Regions from separate parts of the Nostoc sp. CALU 546 genome, predicted to be linked through region 2. Evidence: riboswitches for the same ligand, from Rfam matches in the RefSeq annotation. Region 2 holds a riboswitch; the other holds the start of a gene.
What was found. Region 2 has a riboswitch for cyclic di-AMP ahead of RRG12_RS04935 (glycosyltransferase). Riboswitches for the same ligand answer to the same signal wherever they lie in the genome.
Positions count from the first base shown of each region.

Region 1: another riboswitch for cyclic di-AMP. It lies ahead of ntrB (nitrate ABC transporter permease); the one in region 2 lies ahead of RRG12_RS04935 (glycosyltransferase).

Region 1 covers NZ_JAWJTF010000057.1:34,625-38,251, reverse strand. Annotated here, with positions in the region: gene RRG12_RS24905 (sensor histidine kinase) at 1-602, opposite strand, end outside; cyclic di-AMP (ydaO/yuaA leader) riboswitch at 1,042-1,261, shown strand; gene ntrB (nitrate ABC transporter permease) at 1,358-2,209, shown strand; gene RRG12_RS24895 (ABC transporter substrate-binding protein) at 2,362-3,627, shown strand, end outside.
Region 2 covers NZ_JAWJTF010000006.1:114,090-117,716, forward strand. Annotated here, with positions in the region: gene urtC (urea ABC transporter permease subunit UrtC) at 1-786, shown strand, start outside; gene urtD (urea ABC transporter ATP-binding protein UrtD) at 761-1,507, shown strand; cyclic di-AMP (ydaO/yuaA leader) riboswitch at 2,029-2,280, shown strand; gene RRG12_RS04935 (glycosyltransferase) at 2,441-3,627, shown strand, end outside.

The DNA.
Region 1 (3,627 bases), on a different contig from region 2:
TCTTTTATCTCAGTCTTGCGTCGTTGTTGGCGTAAAAATAGATCCGAGTAGCCAATAATGGAAGTGAGGGGATGTTTCAATTCGTGGGCTAATTGGGAAAGATACTCTTGATTGGCGCTAATTAACCGCGTGAGTTCCTCATTATGGAGCGTTAGTGATGCTTGCAATCGGTGTAATTCTCGCAAGCGTTGCTCAACATAACTCTTGAAACATTGAGCGATCGCTTCATCTACAATCGCATCAATCAAACGCATGGAACGAATTATCTCTGATGGGGTTCCCTTCAATAAATCTGCTTGTATAGCATCAAATATTACTGTTCGCAGTAGATGATATTCTCTGGCAATTTCTGCTGGATCAAAGCCTTGTTCGGCTCGAATCGCTCCATGCTGAAAACTGGCAATAACCATTGACCGAATATCATTATCCTGAGATTTTGAAAGAACTGTCACCATTGCTTTCAAAAGATCAGGGACGTGATCCTTTACTGCTGTATAAGATAGTTCATCAGCACTTTCAATGCGTCTATCCTTACGAACCGCTGCAATCCATTTTTTGAGGATGGTATCCGTTTTTTCAGCCAGTACTTGACTAAAATCCATTATGTTAAATTCAGCTAGGAGATAGATGAGTAAACTTCCATATCCAAATAGTTTAGCGAGTGAAATGGATAATTACCAAAAAAATCGATATGTTCCACCTACCAAAAGAAATAGATTTTACACATTCTTTCGTTGGTTAGATTAACTAACCGTAAATAAAAATTATGCGGTATAATATATATCCTAAAACAAACAATAAAACTCTTGCAGTTAACAGGATTGATACTTGACTTAATTAAAATGTTTAGCTTGCTGTGTAAGGATTTCAGTCACCATACAACCAAAATTAGAGATTTTCTTGATTACCGAAAAGCCAATGTAGGTACTTGACTTCAGTATTAAAATAAACAACATTTACCATAAAACAGATATAGTTATTAAAGCATTAATGTTATGCTCTACATATAGATGTTATAATGTGCATAATTTAGTATCTATTCGAGTAAGTCAGCCTAATCCAACGCATCATAGTGCGTGACGTTGGAGCGGAGGAACCAAATTGTGGGGCGAATCTTATAGAAAGTGAGGAGTTGAGAGTGAGGAGTTAGAAATTAAATAAAATTTAGTAACTCATAACTCATAACTCATAACTCTCTTAAGAAGGGCATCTCTCAGCCCTAGCCCGTCAGCTAACTTCGTAGGCATTGAGAGGAGACTGAAGAGACGGCATTTTTATAATGTTCCGATCTCATCAGTGTCCAAGGCTGGTACTGCTCAGACTTTTGTACCTGCACTTAAATCTGTTGAGGTTGTCAATGATATTTCAACTCAATTTAGCAGCGATCGCGGCGATCGCTGGGCAAGCTGTTTGGAAAAAGACCAAACCTGTAATCCTTAGAGATGTCTTCTTTTTACCAGTATTGGGCTTCTTGGGAATAATTGTGCTGTGGTGGATTATTGCACTTGCCAACCATCAATTGATGCCCACTCCACCAGAAGCGCTAATCGCTAATTTAGACTACATCTTAAATCCCTTCTACCAAAGAGGCCCAGGCAACTTAGGAATTGGTTGGTTGTTGATAGCAAGTCTGCGTCGGGTATTAATAGGCTTTTTATTAGGTGCGGTAGTAGCGATTCCTTTGGGGTTTCTAATTGGAATGTCCAGACCGGCAATGCTAGCACTTAATCCGATAATTCAAATTTTTAAACCCGTATCGCCCCTAGCTTGGCTGCCTATCGCCTTAGCAATTTTCAACTTAGCAGATCCTTCCGCCATTTTTGTCATCTTTATTACCTCCTTATGGCCAACAATTATTAATACTGCCTTAGGAGTTTCTAGCGTTCCCAAAGATTATTTAGATGTGGCACGAGTGCTAGAAATGCCACGTTGGCGACGAATTACAAAAATCATTTGGCCTGCAAGTTTGCCGTATGTTTTTACAGGTTTGCGAATTAGTTTAGGCATAGCGTGGCTAGTAATCGTTGCCGTGGAAATGCTCACAGGTGGTGTTGGTATCGGCTTTTTTGTCTGGGATGAATGGAGTCGTTTAAACCTGAGTTCAGTCTTTTTAGCTGTGTTGATAATTGGCTTAACTGGGTTAATCCTAGATTACGCCCTGGGCAAAATCCAAGAATTAGTAACCCATCGCCCTAGAACTGCCAACTAACTAAAGGGAATTTTAGATTTTAAATTTTAGATTTTGGATTGAAGAATTGAGAATCCAAAATTTAATAATATCTGTTCGCGCAGCGTCTAATCAAACAAATCTAAAATCCAAAATCTAAAATCCAAAATTGATCCACCAGTGGAGCTACAAAAATGGGTGATAATAACTGGACTCGACGAGATTTTATTAAAGGAATCGGAGCAACCACAACCGGAATAGCGCTATCTTCCTGTGGAATTTCAGGAGATAGATCAGCCAAAGGACTAACTGAAGAAGCCTTAGCTGTACAACCAGTAGTTAGATCCCAAGACCTAGAAAAATCTGACCTTACCATTGGTTACGTTCCCGTTAATGATTGTGCGCCATTTGCGATCGCCTGGAAAAAAGGTTTCTTCCGCAAATATGGTTTGAACGTTACACTCAACCGCGAAGCTAGTTGGGCTAATTCCCGCGACGGTTTAATTTTTGGTCGCCTGGATGCTTCACCCGTAGTATCCGGTGCTGTCACCAACGCCAGAATTGGTGCTGAAGGCGCACGCCAAGCCTCCTTGTGTGCAGCCATGACCATTCATCGTCATGGTAACGCCATGACAATGAACAAAGCCATGTGGGATTTTGGGCTGCGTCCGTGGTACGAATATCAAGAACAATATGGCGATGGCGCTTTGGAAGCCTTTGGGCGCGATTTCCGAGGCTATTTTGAGAAGCAGTCGTCAGAAAACAAAGTCTGGGCGGTAGTATTAAGTTCTGCCATTTATGAATACTTTGTCCGCTACGTATCTGCCGCCGCAGGTGTTGATCCGCTTAAAGAGTTTCGGATCATCATCGTTCCACCCCCTCAAATGGTAACAAACGTGCGGATTGGCGCCATGCAAGCTTACATGGTTGCAGAACCCTGGAATACACGAGCAATAACAGGTAATGAAAACATCGGCTTTACCTTCGCACAAGGTAAAGAAGTCTGGTTGGGACACCCAGATCGTTTGTTGGGAGTGATGCAATCTTTCATCGAAAAATATCCCAAAACCTATCGTTCTTTAGTCAAGGCGATGATTGAAGCCTGTCAGTATTGCAGCAAAGTAGAAAACCGCCAAGAAGTAGCCGAACTACTTACAGACCGTTCCTTTACAGGTGCTAAACCCAAAAATCAAGATGCTCCAATTGCCAAATTTACAAGTCCCGGAATTCTGGGCAACTATAATTACGGCGGCTTTGACGGCAAAGACCGCACCATCCAAGCCGATGACACCACGATTTTCTTCGATATTCCTGACAACCTTCCCAAGCAGCCAGGAGAACACTCGACATTCTTATGGAGATCGAGAAGTATCTGGTTAATGACACAAGCAGCGCGGTGGGGACAAATTAAGGAATTCCCCAAAAATGCCGAGAAACTAGCCGAAGATGGCTGGAGAACA
Region 2 (3,627 bases):
CCTTTGACAATAGCTGCTGTGGTACTAATTCCAGGGTTATTGGCGGGAATATTAGGATATTTAGTATTTCGGAATCGCCTCAAGGGAGTTTATTTTTCTATCTTGACCCAAGCCGGAACTATTGTATTTTTCAACTTCTTTAACGGTCAACAACAATTTTTCAACGGTACGAACGGACTGATAGATTTTACAACTTTCTTTGGGGCAACGGTCAGCGATGCCAAGACGCAATTGATTTTCTACACGCTGACGGTAGTGTTTCTCGCAGCAACCTATGGCGTTTGTCGCTGGTTGACAAGCGGACGCTTTGGGAGGTTGTTGATAGCAATTCGTGATGATGAAAGTCGGGTAAGATTTTCTGGCTACGACCCTACAGATTTTAAGGTGTTGGTGTTTGCAGTTTCCGGTGCGATCGCAGGGATAGCAGGAGCATTTTACACCATTCAAAGTGGTTCTGTATCACCCAGAGCAATGGATATTGCCTTTTCGATTGAAATGGTGATTTGGGTAGCTGTAGGCGGACGCGCTACTTTAATTGGGGCGATTGTCGGAACTTTATTAGTAAATTATGCCCGCACTTTTTTAAGCGAACAATTTGCTGAAATCTGGCTATTTTTCCAAGGCGCACTATTTTTGATAGTAGTTACAGTCCTTCCTGACGGTATCGTGGGATGGTTGCGTAGTCAAAATATTTCTCTTTTCCACCGCCGTCAACAAATTGTTACATATCCAACCTTGGAAGAAGACCCCGAAGTGCAACATGAACGCGAAAATATTGGAAACTGAAAACGTAACTGTTAATTTTGACGGATTTAGGGCGCTAAATCAGCTTAACTTTAGCATGGATGTGGGTGAATTACGGGTAGTAATTGGCCCAAATGGAGCGGGAAAGACAACATTTCTGGATGTGATTACGGGGAAAGTGCAACCAAGCCTTGGGCGAGTGTTATTCAAAGGAAGAAACCTACGTTCTTTACCTGAATATCGAATTGCGCGATTGGGAATTGGGCGCAAGTTTCAAACACCTCGAATTTACCTGAATTTAACGCCCCGTGAAAATCTAGAAATTACTATTAACAAGAAGAAAAATGTCTTTTCTACTTTGTTTGAACATTCTAATGCTGTTGAAAAGAATAATATTAAAGGATTGTTAGAAACCATCGGTTTAACGCCAAAAGCAGATATTAGAGCAGGTTTACTTTCTCACGGTGAAAAGCAGCGTTTAGAAATTGGAATGTTAGTGGCACAGTCACCAGACTTATTACTCGTTGATGAACCAGTTGCAGGTTTAACAGATGAAGAAACCTATAACATCGGCGAATTACTTTTAGCGCTAGCACAAAGTCATTCAATTTTAGTAATTGAACATGATATGGAATTTGTGCGGCAAATTGCCAAGAAAGTAACAGTTTTACATGAAGGTTCGGTGCTGTGCGAAGGGAATTTTGAGGAAGTTCAAAATGACTCTCGTGTTATTGAAGTATATCTAGGAAAACAGGAAGAGTAGATTTTTACCTTATGCAGATTTAAATACCATTCTATCCCTTTGTTAGCTTAATTCATACCGTAATAAGCCATGCCTAACTTTCTATAGAACTCCTGATTTTTGAACAAGACTAGGAGAAAATACGAGTGGTTAAACAGGTGTAAGAAGAGACATATAATTGATGAGATCATTTAATGTGGGGAGACTTAAGTTCTCCTTCCCTATGAGGAAATGGGGGTTTCCAAACCTCTTTCTTTGCAGGAAAGTGGTTTCGAGTATATTTGTTGACTTTCCAAATATCCTCTCACAGATTTTTTTGCACTAAAATTCTCAAGACTATTTCATTCCCAAAAAATCAATAAAATGTAGCAGTGAATATCAGTAAGCTTCTCGTTGATAGCATCTTAAAAACTCCAAGTTTCCCCTATGCTCTGATTCTCCAACGCTAGGCACAACAAGCTTTAAAGTGATTCCCAGCACACTTTTTTTGTTCATACTGTTGACATAGTTGATGATGACACGTTATAAACTGTGAAGAAAAATAAATCAGTCTGCCTAATCCACTATATTCCCTGAAAAGTTTTGTGAGTAAGGGTAAACCGGAGCGGAGGAACCAAGTTTGGGGCGTATTTTGAAGAAAGTTAGAGTTAAGAGTGAGGATTCAAGAGTGAGGAGTTAAAAGTTACTAAATAGATAACTCATAATTCATAACTCACAACTTATAACTTTTTCAAGAAGGACATCTCTCAGTCCTAGCCCGTCAGCTAACTTCGTCGGCATTGAGAAGAGACTGAACGAGAAGCATTCTTACAAGTAATGCCTTGTTCTCGTCAGTGTCCTTTGGCTGGTAACTTTGTGGTTCGTTGTGCCTGCCCTCGGCCTTGAGAGAGGATAACAATATCTTGATTTCTGGCGTCTGAGGTAGGATTATTTGCCTTGAGGTGAAAATCAGCTATGTTCCAGAATAAGAAACATCGCATTGCTTTAATTTCTGTCGATGGCGACCCGGCTGTTGAAATCGGTCAAGAAGAAGCTGGGGGTCAAAATGTCTATGTGCGTCAAGTAGGTTATGCCCTAGCCCAGCAAGGTTGGCAAGTGGATATGTTCACTCGTCGTAGTAGTCCTGAACAAGCTGCGATTTCTCAACATAGCCTAAACTGTCGTACTATTCGGTTAAATGCTGGCCCAGCTGAGTTTATTGGGCGAGATGACTTGTTTAACCATTTACCTGAATTTATCGAAGAATTCCAGCGATTCCAGCAACGCCAAGGGTTCCATTACTCCCTAATTCATACCAATTACTGGTTGTCTTCTTGGGTTGGCATGGAATTGAAAAAGCAACAACCGCTGATTCAGGTGCATACTTACCACTCTTTAGGAGCGGTTAAATACAGAAGTATTGGTGATGTTCCCGTAATTGCAGCCCAGCGACTAGCTATAGAAAAAGCCTGTCTAGAAACTGTAGACTGCGTGGTTGCAACCAGTCCACAAGAACAGAAACACATGCGGATACTCGTTTCCAGCAAAGGGAACATTGAAATGATTCCCTGTGGTACCGATACTGATAAATTTGGGGAAATTCCGCGGTCTACTGCAAGGGAAAAGTTGGGAATTGCACCAGATGCCAAGATGGTTCTCTATGTTGGTCGCTTTGACCGACGCAAAGGTATTGAAACTTTAGTACGAGCCATTGGCAAGTCGAGTTTAAGGGGTGAGGCTAACCTCCAACTAGTGATTGGGGGTGGTAGCCGTCCAGGTCAGAGTGATGGAATTGAACGCGATCGCATCGCCAGCATCGTCACTGAACTCGGATTAGAAGATTGTACAACCTTTGCCGGTCGCCTAGATGAAACTGTCCTCCCCTTCTACTACGCTGCTGCTGATGTCTGCGTAGTGCCCAGTCACTACGAACCTTTTGGTTTAGTTGCCATTGAGGCGATGGCGAGTAAAACTCCAGTCGTAGCTAGTAATGTCGGTGGGTTGCAGTTTACTGTTGTACCAGAGGTCACAGGTTTACTAGCGCCCGCCAAAGATGAAGTGGCTTTTGCTGCTGCCATAGACCGCATTTTAATCAACCCAGCTTGGCGAGACCAGTTAGGTGAAGCAGCAAGGCAACGGACAGAAATTGCTTTTAGTTGGTA